2 regions of the Lentilitoribacter sp. JB5-8 genome follow, and region 1 is predicted to be linked to the other one. Evidence: predicted binding sites of a transcription regulator. Region 1 holds the regulator's gene; the other holds the start of a gene.

The links. The regulator HrcA, encoded in region 1, represses chaperone genes, less so after heat shock. The targets are predictions, from matches to a motif close to GTTAGCACTCNCNNNNNGNGAGTGCTAAC.
Region 2: groES (co-chaperone GroES) is a predicted target of HrcA. The motif match lies at 2,839-2,867, and genes of this name have one in related genera.

The regions. Positions count from the first base shown of each region.
Region 1 is NZ_CM146332.1:857,787-864,719, forward strand. It holds gene hemW (radical SAM family heme chaperone HemW) at 1-350, opposite strand, end outside; gene ACZ1GZ_RS04120 (non-canonical purine NTP pyrophosphatase) at 362-1,006, opposite strand; gene rph (ribonuclease PH) at 1,032-1,748, opposite strand; gene hrcA (heat-inducible transcriptional repressor HrcA) at 1,955-3,004, shown strand; gene ACZ1GZ_RS04135 (DNA polymerase III subunit gamma/tau) at 3,136-5,007, shown strand; gene ACZ1GZ_RS04140 (YbaB/EbfC family nucleoid-associated protein) at 5,029-5,352, shown strand; gene recR (recombination mediator RecR) at 5,411-6,016, shown strand; gene ACZ1GZ_RS04150 (lytic murein transglycosylase) at 6,044-6,933, shown strand, end outside.
Region 2 is NZ_CM146332.1:1,221,388-1,228,320, reverse strand. It holds gene ACZ1GZ_RS05860 (bifunctional riboflavin kinase/FAD synthetase) at 1-964, opposite strand, end outside; gene ACZ1GZ_RS05855 (TIGR01459 family HAD-type hydrolase) at 965-1,822, opposite strand; gene ACZ1GZ_RS05850 (SDR family oxidoreductase) at 1,943-2,722, opposite strand; gene groES (co-chaperone GroES) at 2,926-3,222, shown strand; gene groL (chaperonin GroEL) at 3,307-4,953, shown strand; gene ACZ1GZ_RS05835 (hypothetical protein) at 5,283-5,705, shown strand; gene hisG (ATP phosphoribosyltransferase) at 5,963-6,649, opposite strand; gene ACZ1GZ_RS05825 (ATP phosphoribosyltransferase regulatory subunit) at 6,646-6,933, opposite strand, start outside.

The DNA of each region.
Region 1 (6,933 bases):
GAAGCCTCCACACTTGATGGATTTGCTTCCATGGTGATTTCAATATGATCAGGCACGGTCCATGCGTCTTTGACCGCTTGTAATATCTCATCAACAGTTTCAGGGTCCATCAAAGATGGCGTGCCACCACCAATAAAAATAGATGTGACCTCTCGTGGTCCGGTTGTTTGGCGGTTATGTTCAATTTCGCGTTTAAACGCCTCAATAAAGCGTGGCTGGTCGACCTTTTGATGCCGAACATGTGAGTTAAAATCGCAATAAGGGCATTTGGCTGCACAAAATGGCCAATGCAGATAAATCCCAAATCCGGGTTCTGCGTTGATTGGGAAATTATAAATGGCAGCCGACAAACGCGTAGTCCTTAGACGTTGAGGCAGGTTTCAGCGAACAACTTAAATGCGCGTGCCCGATGTGATAATGCGTCCGCGTCACCTGGTTTCCAGCCGTGTTTTTCTTCTGCCGTCATCTCACCAAAGGTGACGTCATAGCCGATGGGTTTAAATACCGGATCATAACCAAACCCAGATGTTCCTCTAGGTGGCCAGATAAGATGGCCTTCCGCTTCTCCGCGGAAATATTCGCGGTGACCATCGGGCCATCTCATGCACAAAACGCTGACAAATCGCGCAGTGCGTTGCTCAGGTTCTCTTGCATTTGCCTCAGACAGCGCATCTTCAACTTTTTGCATGGCCATGCCAAAGTCGCGACTGCCATCTTCTTTTTCAGCCCAGTCCGCTGTGTAAACCCCGGGCGCACCGTCTAATGCATCCACAACAATACCTGAATCATCTGAAAGCGCGACTAGTCCTGTAGCCATGGAGGCGGCATCGGCTTTCGTTGCTGCATTTTCCTCAAAGGTCACCCCATTTTCTGGTGGCTCAGGCAAGCCAAGCTCGCCAGCAGAAACAACATCGATACCAAGTGGCCCGATTAAACCGCGGATCTCTTCAAGCTTTCCCGCATTATGGGTGGCGAGAACAATTTTATCGCCTTCGAATTTGCGCATGAATTTTTGCCTTTGTAACTGTGCTTTATTCTAGAGCTGCTTTTTGAAGTTCTACGAGCTCAGAAATGCTGTTTTTCGCAAGGCTCATAAGTTGTGCAAACTCTTCTTCAGAAAATGGATCAGCTTCCGCAGTTCCCTGGATTTCAACAATGCCTCCACGCCCCGTCATAACAAAGTTGGCATCTGTTTCCGCAGATGAATCTTCTAAATAATCAAGATCGCTGACCGGTTGGCCTGCAAAAATACCGCAAGAGATCGCAGCAACGTGATCTTTTAAAACGCGATCAACCTTTACCATGTTGCGATCTTCCATCCATTGCAGGCAGTCGCGCAACGCAAGCCATGCACCGGTAATTGACGCTGTACGCGTGCCACCATCTGCTTGGATAACATCGCAGTCGATTGAAATTTGGCGCTCACCAAGTGCTTCTAAATCCACAACCGCACGAAGCGAACGACCGATAAGACGTTGGATTTCCTGAGTACGGCCCGATTGTTTGCCAGAACTTGCTTCACGGCGCATGCGGCTGCCTGTTGAACGTGGCAACATGCCATATTCAGCTGTAACCCAGCCTTTACCGCCATTGCGCAGCCATGGTGGAACACGATCTTCAAGGCTTGCAGTCACCAACACATGCGTATCGCCAAATTTTACCAGGCAAGAGCCTTCCGCGTGTTTGGAAAAACCTCGCTCGAATGAGACCTCGCGCATTTGATCCGTTTTTCTGCCTGATGGTCTCATGAAACTCTCCAATTGATATGCTGATAATTGTGCTCAGCTGCGATTTTGATTTGTGCTTATCTAGCTTTTGTTTAACAAGGTTGCAAAGGAAAAGCTCCATGCGTGGCAAATTCCAAAGAATTTTCTGGAAGCTTGGTACAGCAATAGTTATATATTTATCAGCATAAGCGTTTTGCGCCAAAGGAGCGGGGAAACCCGAAAGTAAATTGACTGAGTTGGATGACCGTTCGCGTGAAGTTTTTAAAAGTATTGTCGAAACCTATCTTGGTTCCGGCGAGCCGCTAGGTTCACGCAGTTTATCGCGTTTGTTACCCATGACACTTTCACCGGCTTCTGTGCGTAATGTGATGAGTGACCTTGAAGAACTGGGTCTTATATATTCACCGCATGTAAGCGCAGGTCGTTTGCCCACCCAGAGTGGCCTGCGGTTCTTTGTAGATGCCTTCATGCAAGTTGGTGATCTGCAGCCCGAAGAACGCGAGCAGATTGAGCAACAAGTCCCACTTAGCAATGATCAGCCAGTTGAAGGTTTGCTAACGGAAGCAAGTAAAATGCTCTCTGGTTTATCAAGCGGTGCAGGGCTTGTTATCGCGGCTAAAAACGACAGTGCAATTAAACATATTGAATTTATTCGCCTTGAGCCGACAAAAGCTTTGGCTGTGATTGTGGGCAGTGGAGATCGTGTTGAAAATCGTGTGATTGAATTACCTGCGGGTACAACATCTTCACAACTCAACGAAGCGAGCAATTTTTTAAATGCACATCTAGCGGGCCGAACTTTTTCTGAAGTACGCGGTGAGCTTGAAAAATTAAGAAACTTAATTCGGCGAGAATTGGATACACTATCAAGCGATCTGGTGGAGCGTGGTTTAGCTGTTTGGGCAGACAACACATCTGATAAACGCCAGGGAAGTATTATCGTAAGAGGGCGATCCAATTTGTTAGAGAACGTCGCAGCAAATGATGAGCTTGAGCGTTTACGATTGTTGTTTGACGATCTCGAGAAAAAAGAAAGCTTAATTGAACTCATGAACTTGGCTGAAGAAGGTTCAGGTGTTCGTATCTTCATTGGATCTGAGAACAAATTATTCTCTTTATCCGGCTCATCATTAGTGTTTGCACCTTTACATGATGAGGGTGAAAAGGTTGTAGGCGCGGTTGGAATTATTGGTCCAACACGATTAAATTATTCAAGGGTTGTTCCAGTTGTGGATTACACAGCTCAACTTGTGTCTCGTCTGATGCAAAAAAGTTGAATGATGTTATCTGGTGCCGTAGGATGGCTGAATAAAATATCCCGTTTGCAATTGATTTTACAAAGCACTGCTATTGTTAGATCAAGTCGCTTTTAAATATTGAAACAGTAAAAGATCACAGGTAACGCCCGTTGGAAGATAATCAGGAATACCGCGTTTTAGCCCGGAAATATCGCCCGAAGGATTTTTCTGATCTGATTGGTCAAGAACCAATGGTTCGCACCCTGACTAATGCGTTTTCAACAGGCCGAATTGCTCAGGCATGGATGTTAACGGGTGTTCGTGGGGTTGGCAAAACCACCACGGCTCGTATTCTTGCAAGAGCGCTTAATTATGAGCGTGACGGCATAGACCAACCAACGATCGATATCACTGAATTAGGTGAACATTGCCAAGCTATTATGGATGGGCGACATGTTGATGTGATCGAGATGGATGCGGCTTCGCATACTGGTATTGATGACATTCGTGAAATTATTGAACAGGTTCGCTACCGACCTGTTTCAGCAAGATATAAAGTTTATATCATCGATGAGGTTCACATGCTGTCAACTCAGGCCTTTAATGGTTTGCTGAAAACACTTGAAGAGCCGCCGGAGCATGTGAAGTTTATTTTTGCGACAACTGAAATACGAAAAGTTCCGATCACCGTATTATCGCGTTGCCAACGCTTTGATTTAAGACGCATAGAAATTGGCGCGCTATCTTCGCATTTCAATATGATTGCCGACAAAGAAGGCGTGACGATTGATGAGGAATCCTTATCCATGATCGCACGTGCGGCTGAAGGTTCGGCGCGTGATGGACTATCGCTCTTGGATCAGGCTATTGCCCATGGGTCCGGCCATGTTGAAGCAGAAGCGGTTCGTGCCATGCTTGGATTGGCGGACCGCACGCGCATCGCTTCATTGTTTGATCTTTTGATGAAGGGTGATGTTAGCGAAGCGCTAGGTGAGTTTAAAAGCCAATATGATGCTGGCGCTGATCCGCGTGTCATTCTAACGGATTTAGCTGATTTTACGCATTTGGTAACGCGCATGAAATACGTGCCGGATGCGCGCGAAGATGCTGCGTTAAATGAAGTTGAACGTACGCGTGGTGCAGAATTTGCGCAAAAGCTAGCTACCCCCATTTTATCACGCACATGGCAGATGTTGCTCAAAGCAATTACTGAAGTTTCAGGTTCAAACCGCCCGTTTGCAACCGCTGAAATGGCGCTTATCAGAATTGGACATTCAGCTCATTTGCCGACGCCGGAGGACCTAGCGAAAATTGTTCAAAATCAAGACGCATCCTCACAAGCTCCGATGAGCAATAACGGTTCTGGCCCTGGATCTACATCTGCAAATGGTGGTGGTAATGGCGCATCGACCAGTGCAGTGGCCAGCCAATATGTAACAGCACAAGGCAATGGCGGCGGCACAACTGCAATGCTCGCAACTGGTGCGCCAGCGCAACAAAACAGACCCGTTCTAGCGGTAGATAATACAGATCCGATAACACAAAACCAAGCTGAACATATTCCGTCAAAACCTGCGGAAATGCCCCAAGTGCAAATCAATTCGCTTGATGACCTTGTCGCCTTGGCTGATAAAAATCGTGATGTTGCGACCAAAATTCAAATCCGTAATCATGTCAGATTGGTCAAAGTTGAGCCGGGCCGTCTTGAGATCAATTTAACCGATGATGGTTCACCGCAATTGCCCGGTGATCTGATCAATAAATTGCAAAAGTGGACGGGTGCAAAGTGGATTGTTGCGCTTAGCCGTGAAGAAGGTGGTGCAACGTTATCTGAGATTGCCAACGAGCATCGCGCAGCGCTGGTCACTGACGCAAAAGAAGACAAAGATGTTGCTGCAATCTTGGCAAAATTCCCCGGTGCGAAGGTGACAGACGTGCGCATTTCGGTCAAAGACGATGATGCATTTACAGTTTTAGAAACAGATGATGGTGATATTTCACCAGACATGATTGAGCACGATGATGATAGCATCATCGAATAACAAATAAGATAGGAGACGACTATGCGTGACCTTATGGGCATGATGGGTAAAGTCAAAGAAATGCAAGAAAAAATGAGTGACATGCAAGAAGAGATTGCTGCCACTGAAGTCGAAGGCACCTCAGGTGGCGGTATGGTCACTGTAAAAATTAATGGCAAGGGTGTTATGCTCGGCCTCTCAATTGATCCCTCACTTTTTAAAGAAGATGAAGTTGAGATTTTGGAAGACTTAATTGTTGCAGCTTTTAATGATGCAAAAGGAAAAGCCGAAGCTGTGACGGCTGAAAAAACGGCTGAGCTCACAGCGGGCTTACCAATCCCTCCAGGCATGAAATTGCCATTTTAGGCTCGAAAACAAGTATAAATTTGGCGACTTAATGCGTCGAATCACCTAAAAACCTGTTATGGCTAAGCGCGTAACAGGTCCTGAAATTGAAAAACTCATTCAACTTCTAGCGCGGGTTCCTGGTTTGGGGCCCCGTTCAGCACGCCGTGCTGCGTTGCATATGATCAAAAAGAAAGATCAGTTGCTTGGCCCGCTTGCTGGCGCCATGAGCGAAGCTTTTGATAAAGTTTGCGAATGTCAAACTTGCGGCAATATTGACACCTCAAGCCCCTGTGCAATTTGCACCGATCCAAGACGCGAAGCTGCCACTATTATTGTGGTGGAAGATGTCGCTGATTTATGGGCGTTGGAACGCGCTGAAGTTATGAATGTGCGCTATCATGTATTGGGTGGAACGCTCTCGCCACTTGATGGTATTGGTCCGGATGATTTATCAATCGCTGCGCTAGTTGATCGTGTGGCGAATGAAAAAATTGCAGAACTCGTCATTGCAGTTAATGCCACTGTTGAGGGGCAAACAACAGCTCACTATATCACCGACCAACTCGCAGGCATGGATGTAAAGATCACGCGATTGGCGCATGGCGTGCCGGTCGGCGGAGAGCTCGATTATCTTGATGAAGGCACATTGACTGCCGCAATGAGGTCGCGGACTTCATTATAATGTGGCAAATTCCAGGAGTGTAAATCTATGCAAAGATTAGTTTTATTGATCACCATCTTGTGTTTGTCTTCCGTGCCGCTAAGCGCGAATATAGCGCTCAATCAGCAGTTTGCTACATGGATTAAAAATGATCTTTGGCGAGATGCAAAGGCTGCAGGTGTTTCACAACGCACATTTAATCGCGCAATGAGCAATGTCAGTCTGAATTTGAAATTGCCTGATCTGGTATTGCCAGGTGCAAAACCAAAGGTGCAAAAACAATCGCAGGCCGAATTTCGTTCACCGTCTAAATATTTCAGCCAAAAACGACTACGCGGGCTTGCAAGCGTCGGCAATCAGCTTCTTATCAAAAACCAGAAATTGCTCGCCCGAATTGAGAAAACATATGGCGTGCCTTCAGGGGTTATTCTTGCAATTTGGGGACGTGAATCAGGCTACGGGCGTGCCTCCATTCCTTATTCAGTGGTTGATGTATTATCAACCAAAGCCTTTCTCTCCACCCGCAAGGATTTTTTCAAACGTGAGTTAATCGCTGCCTTGCAGATAATTCAATCCGGTGATGTACCATCTTCGAAAATGAAAGGCTCCTGGGCAGGTGCTATGGGGCAACCACAATTCATGCCGTCGAGCTATTTAAGGTTTGCGGTTGATTTCGATGGTGACGGCAAACGAGACATCTGGAATTCAACGGCGGATTCCCTTGCGTCCATTGCCAATTATTTGTTGCAAAGTGGCTGGCAAACTAATCGCGATTGGGGCTTTGAAGTCACTCTGCCAAACCGTGCCAATTGTGCACGCGAAGGCCCCGACCGTGCCAAACCAATTTCGTCTTGGGTGCAAGAGGGTGTGACGCGTGTGAGTGGCCGACCGTTCCCATCAATTGAAATGCCGCAAAGTGGCATGTTGATCTTGCCAGC
Region 2 (6,933 bases), 360 kb from region 1:
TTATAGGCTTGGAATGCAATAAAACTTCTCTTGCCTCTGCATCATCTAATTTCATCTGCACAACAAGGCTGTCCAAATCATCAAATTTTTGTTCTTCACGCAGGTAAGAGACGAGATGCACCTGACAATTTTGGCCATATAAATCGCCTGTGAAATCAAATACGAATGTTTCGAGAATAGGCGCACCATCATCCTCAACGGTAGGACGCACACCAAAACTTGCGACACCATCGCGTAGTTTTCCATCACCATCGCGGAATTTAACTGCATAGATCCCTGGTTTGAGACCATTTTCCTGATGTAAAACCATATTTGCTGTTGGATAGCCCAACTCGCGACCTAGCTGGCGTCCTTTGACGATCTCACCCTCAACGGTAAAGCGATAACCCAGCAAAGCATTTGCTTCACCTAATTCTCCATCTACCAGCAATTGTCGAATTCTGCTGGATGAGACCACATCGGCATTTTCATCTCTAAATGCATCCACCAAAGTAACACCAAATCCACACTCCTCTCCGGCCTGCATCAAAAATGCCGGACCACCTTCGCGACCTTTTCCGAAATGAAAGTCAAAGCCAGTGACGACGTGTGAGACACCAAATTGTTTAACGAGGATATTATCGATAAAATCCTGCGCTGAATTGCTGGCAAAACCTTTATCGAAAGCCTGTTCTATAACTGCGTTAAAACCCAATTTATCGAGTAAGTTTGCCTTTAAAGGCGCTGGAGAGATGCGAAATGGTGCGTTTTCGGGGGTAAACACCGCACGTGGATGCGGTTCAAACGTCATCACCAGCGCCGGTACATTATTCTCATTGGCAATTTCCAGCGCCCGATCTAATACGGATTGGTGCCCACGATGCACGCCATCAAAATTGCCGATTGCAACAACACCACCGCGCAAACCCGCGCCTAAAGCTTGCCCACCTTGAAAACGATTGATTTTCAATTTCCCCGCACTCAATTATTTAATCCATTCCATCCAGTAGTTTGGACGAACACCTTCCTTTGCAAGAAACCCTGAAAGCTTGAAATCATCAATACCCCCCGGAACTTCATCGCTCCTATATTGATTGATATGGATACCATGGGCGACAAATAATAGATCTAATCCGTAATTTAATGCGCCGCGCACATCAGTTGGCATACCATCACCAATTGCGATAACGCGATCGGAACTAATATCACCTCTTACCTTTTGAGCGATCTCAAGCGCTGCTTTATACATCGGTTTATGCGGTTTACCAGCAACGAAAACTTCGCCACCCATTTGTTTATAAAGCGCAGCAATTGCGCCAGCACAAGGGATCATGCGCTCACCGCGTTCCACGATTAAATCAGGGTTTGCGCAAATAAATGGAATTCCACGCGCTACAAATGATTGCAGCATATCCATGTAATCCTCTGGCTTTTCCACTTCATCATCAAAAAAGCCGGTGCAAACAATCGATTGTGCTTGATCTTGATCAACGCGCTCCACATCTAAACCATCAAGCAGCGACAAATCACGATCCGGACCAAGAAAAAACACCTTCTTTGGTGCTTGCTTGATCAAATTTCTCGTCAATTCACCAGACGTAATAATGTCATCATAGCAATCGGACTTGATGCCCAACATATCAAGTTGTGACACCACTCCTTGCTTTCTGCGAGGAGAGTTGGTGATAAGCACCACTGTTTTTCCGGCTTCGCGCGCGCTTTTTAGTGCTTCATATGCATTTTTATAAGCCGATACGCCGTTATGAAGCACGCCCCATACATCGCTTAATATGACATCATAATTGTCATATAAACCATCAAGATTATCCAGTTTTTTAAGCAAGAGGCTGTCTCCATTATCGCAACAAAATTATTGCCATGTCTTGAAGCAAGAGAAGAATAAACTCAAGCATAAAGATTATAATTGAGCGGAAATGAACTCTCAGCAGACTTCAAATTATTTTTATCCAGGTGTTGCAGCGCTTCCCGCAAGCAATCCACCATCGATGTTAAACTCCGATCCTGTGACGTATGCAGCTTCATCACTGGCAAGATACGTTGCCATTGCTGCCACTTCATCTGGCATAGCAAAACGCTTAAGCGGTGTATCCGCAACCAGTGCATCCATATTTTTTTGCCTGTCTTCACCTTCTCCCAACATGGGCTCCCATATCGGGGTTAAAACAGCCGCTGGATGGATGGAATTACATCTGATTTTGGTTTTGATTTGTGCGCAATATAAGGCAACAGATTTGGTGTGGTTACGAATTGCAGCTTTTGAGGATGCATATGCTGCGGCGGCGGGGATCCCCACCAAGCCTGATCTGGAAGACATATTGATAATTGAGCCTTCCCCCTTGCGCTTCATCGCACCAATTGCATAGCGACACCCCAAAAAAGTACCATCTAGATTGGTTGCGTGGACCTCGCGCCAGTCCTGCAAGCTGGCATTTTCAGGGTCATGTGCTTTAAAGCCATTTTCAAAACCCGTGATGCCAGCATTATTGACAAGAACGTCTATCTCACTAAATTTTTCAGCAAAGCTATCCCAGTCCTGTTCTGATGACACATCGAGCTTTACAAAATCGCAATTCAGCTCTTGTGCAACTTTATTGCCATCATCAACATTCTTATCCGTCAACACAACGCGCGCACCCTCGGACGCAAATTGTTGCGCAATAGATTTCCCTATTCCCTGTGCGGCACCTGTTACAACGCAGATCTTATCGTTTAATCGTCTCATCTTGTTACTCTATTTTGGAATGGCTTTTATGAGCCTGATTGGATTTGTGAAATTAATAGGAAAAGATTCATTCCATTATCTTGACATTATAGTCTCCACACACTAGATCAACATCGCTTAGCACTCTCCTATGGCGAGTGCTAACAAACCAAAAATTTTGGAATATTAAGTCCACTCCAGTAATGAGAGATTAGGTTATAAAAATGGCAAATATTGATTTCCGCCCACTAGGTGACCGCGTTGTTGTACGCCGCGTTGAGTCAGAAGAAAAGACTGCTGGTGGTATTATTATCCCAGATACAGCAAAAGAAAAACCATCTGAAGGTGAAGTTGTCGCTGTAGGCGCTGGCGCACGTGACGACAAAGGTGCTCTTGTTGCGCTTGAAGTTAAAGCTGGCGACAAAGTGTTGTTCGGCAAATGGTCAGGCACAGAAGTTTCACTTGGTGGTGAAGAGCTTTTGATCATGAAAGAATCCGACATCATGGGTATCTTGGGTTAATCTCACAAGATAAACACACATCCAATTTAGTTAAATCTAGGGCCCTTCCCGAATAATTGAGGAACCGCCCCAAGGAGAAAAAACATGGCTGCTAAAGACGTAAAATTTGGCCGTTCAGCTCGCGAGAAAATGCTTAATGGCGTTGATATTCTTGCAAATGCTGTAAAAGTTACACTTGGACCAAAAGGTCGTAACGTTGTTATCGACAAATCATTTGGCGCTCCACGCATCACAAAAGATGGTGTTTCAGTTGCAAAAGAAATCGAACTTGAAGATAAGTTCGAAAACATGGGCGCACAAATGCTGCGCGAAGTTGCTTCTAAAACAAACGATGTAGCTGGTGACGGTACAACAACTGCGACTGTTCTTGGTCAAGCAATCGTTCGTGAAGGCGCAAAAGCTGTTGCTGCTGGCATGAACCCAATGGATCTTAAGCGCGGTGTAGACCTTGCTGTTTCTGAAGTTATCGCAGCACTACAAGGTGCAGCTAAGCCGATTAAAACTTCTGAAGAAGTTGCACAAGTTGGTACAATTTCTGCAAACGGCGAGAGCCAAATCGGTGAAGATATCGCTGAAGCTATGCAGAAAGTTGGCAACGAAGGCGTTATCACTGTTGAAGAAGCAAAAACTGCTGAATCAGAGCTTGAAGTTGTTGAAGGCATGCAGTTCGACCGCGGTTACTTGTCTCCATACTTTGTGACTAACACAGAGAAAATGATCGCTGAACTTGAAGATTGTTACATTCTTCTTCACGAGAAAAAATTGTCTAACCTACAAGCAATGCTTCCTGTTCTTGAAGCTGTTGTTCAGACATCAAAACCACTTCTTATCATTGCAGAAGACATCGAAGGCGAAGCTCTTGCAACGCTCGTTGTTAACAAACTACGTGGTGGTTTGAAAATTGCTGCTGTTAAAGCTCCAGGCTTTGGTGATCGTCGTAAAGCAATGCTTGAAGACATCGCTATCCTAACTGGTGGCCAAGTGATTTCTGAAGATGTTGGCATCAAGCTTGAAAACGTTACTTTGGACATGATGGGTACTGCAAAACGCGTAAACATCACTAAAGAAGCAACAACAATTGTTGACGGTGCTGGTCAAAAAGCTGAGATCGAAGGCCGTGTGGCTCAGATCAAAGCTCAGATCGAAGAAACTTCTTCTGACTACGACAAAGAAAAACTACAAGAGCGTCTTGCTAAACTAGCTGGCGGTGTTGCAGTTATCCGCGTTGGTGGTTCAACTGAGATCGAAGTTAAAGAACGTAAAGACCGCGTTGACGATGCATTGAACGCAACACGTGCTGCTGTTCAAGAAGGTATCGTTCCTGGTGGTGGTATCGCACTTCTTCGTGCTTCTGCTGCTATCACTTCAACTGGCGCAAATGCTGACCAAGATGCTGGTATCAACATCGTTCGTCGCGCACTACAAGCACCTGCTCGTCAGATCGCTGACAATGCTGGTGACGAAGCTTCAGTTGTTGTTGGTAAGGTTCTTGAGAACGACAGCGCAACACACGGCTACAATGCTCAAACTGGCGAATTTGGCGACATGATCTCAATGGGTATTGTTGATCCAGTTAAAGTTGTTCGCACAGCTCTACAAGATGCAGCATCAGTTGCTGGTCTGTTGATCACAACAGAAGCAATGATCGCTGAACTTCCACAAGACGCTGCTGCAGCTCCAGGCGGAATGCCTGACATGGGCGGCATGGGCGGTATGGGCGGCATGATGTAAATCATACCTTCCATTTCGGATATGAGAGAGAGCGGTTTTCGAACCGCTCTTTTTTTATGCGTGATGCCTGCATTGTTTCATTTTGAGACAATTTTATGAAACGTTTACCATTAACCGTAAGCTCGTATTATGCTTGATAAACCATTTTATACTAGTTATTACACTCTCAGTATTCGCCATAGTTGAAACTTACTGGCCGCGGCATGATCGCCGCACTCGATAATAGTATTTTCTAAATTCACGAAATACGCCATTCAATCTATGAATGATCGGGCTTTGAATACATGTTCCCATGTTTCAGTTCGAGAGTAGTGCCAGTGTTTAAAGTCATGTCAAGACAAGCCCGCTTCGCGGCCCAAACCTCGTTTGGAGAGGCAAAACTTAGCCGTAAACAACTGGAGCATTTTTGCCGGATTGAAGAATGGTCTGCAGATACTGATACTGGCCAAATTAAACTGGGACCCATTTCATCAAAACTTCATGGCGTTGATATGATGAATTGCGGCCTATCCAATGTCATTGCTTGTTATGAGAAAAAAGATCAAGCAAGTATTCTTCAGATTTTTGAGACGGTGACATCGGAATCTACCCCTTTCACATATAGCACAGTGCTTGAATGCGAGTTTGGACTACAACAACCCGTTTTCTGTATTGGCGAGTCAGATTTGGATGAAGATGGTGGTGGATCCATCAATGGCATCTTTATTTTTCCCTATGTGCCGCTCGACAAGATGAACAATTTTATTCAATAATATCATTATCTTAATTGATATTCTTGCAATTCACTCATTTATTTACACCATCAACTGATCCAATTAAGATCAGCTATCGTAATAATATTTGTTAGTGCGAAATAACCCGCAGTTTTTCGTACTGGCATGTAGCTCCCGCAGGGCTGCAAGGTTAGCAAATTCAGCGCCCGAACGTTGCTAACCAAAATTTTCAGTCGTGAACTGATGAGAGGCCGTCTTTTTTAAGACGGTCTTTCTTTTTGGCAAACAGAATTTGCTTATTTAAACGCAGTCGCTACTTTTTTGTATAAATCAGAACCATGTTGCGCTGATGCTTTCGCACCAACCAAACACGCCTCCGATCTTAAGATAAGACCATCTGACAAGATACGAAGGTGGTTTGCCTTAAGCGTTGATCCTGTTGTGGTGATGTCAACAATGATATCGGCTGTACCAGCTGCTGGAGCACCTTCAGTTGCGCCCAAGCTTTCAACAATACGATAAAGCTGAATGCCATGACGCGATGAGAAGAATTGCTGCGTGAGCTGCCAGTATTTGGTTGCAATGGATAATTGACGGCCGTGACGGGCGCGAAAACCCATTGCAACATCAGCCAAATCCGACATGGTTGTTACGTCATGCCAAAATTCAGGAACTGCAACGATTACATCGGCATTACCATATCCAAGCCGCGCATGAAATTCGACATGGCTATCAACATTGGCAATTGTTTCGCGCACAAGATCCTCGCCAGTCACACCAAAATCGATTGACCCTTTGGTCATTTCTTTAGCGATTTCGCTGGCTGACATGAAGGCGATTTCAATATCATCATTTTCTATAACGCGGCCATGGTAGGAACGATCGTTACCGACAGCCTCTACTGTCATTCCAGCATTTTTAAATGCTTCAAGCGTATCAGCTTTCATGCGACCTTTGGAAGGAAGTGCGACAGTAATGGTCATGATTTCACCTCAAAACGATCAAGCCACATTGAAAAGCCCACCGCAGGAATTGACGAAGCGGAACCCAATAAACCCATGAGTTTATCGTAACGACCACCTGCGGCTAATACTTGCGCATTCTCAACATTTTTAATTTCAAAAACGAGACCGGTATAATAATCAAGCGGGCGACCAAACGCCGTTTCATAAACAGTTGACGTTAAATCAAAACCCATTTGCTCAAGCGCTTTTATGCGCTTTGATAATGTTGAAAGCGAGTGGGATAAATCTATATTTGATCTTTC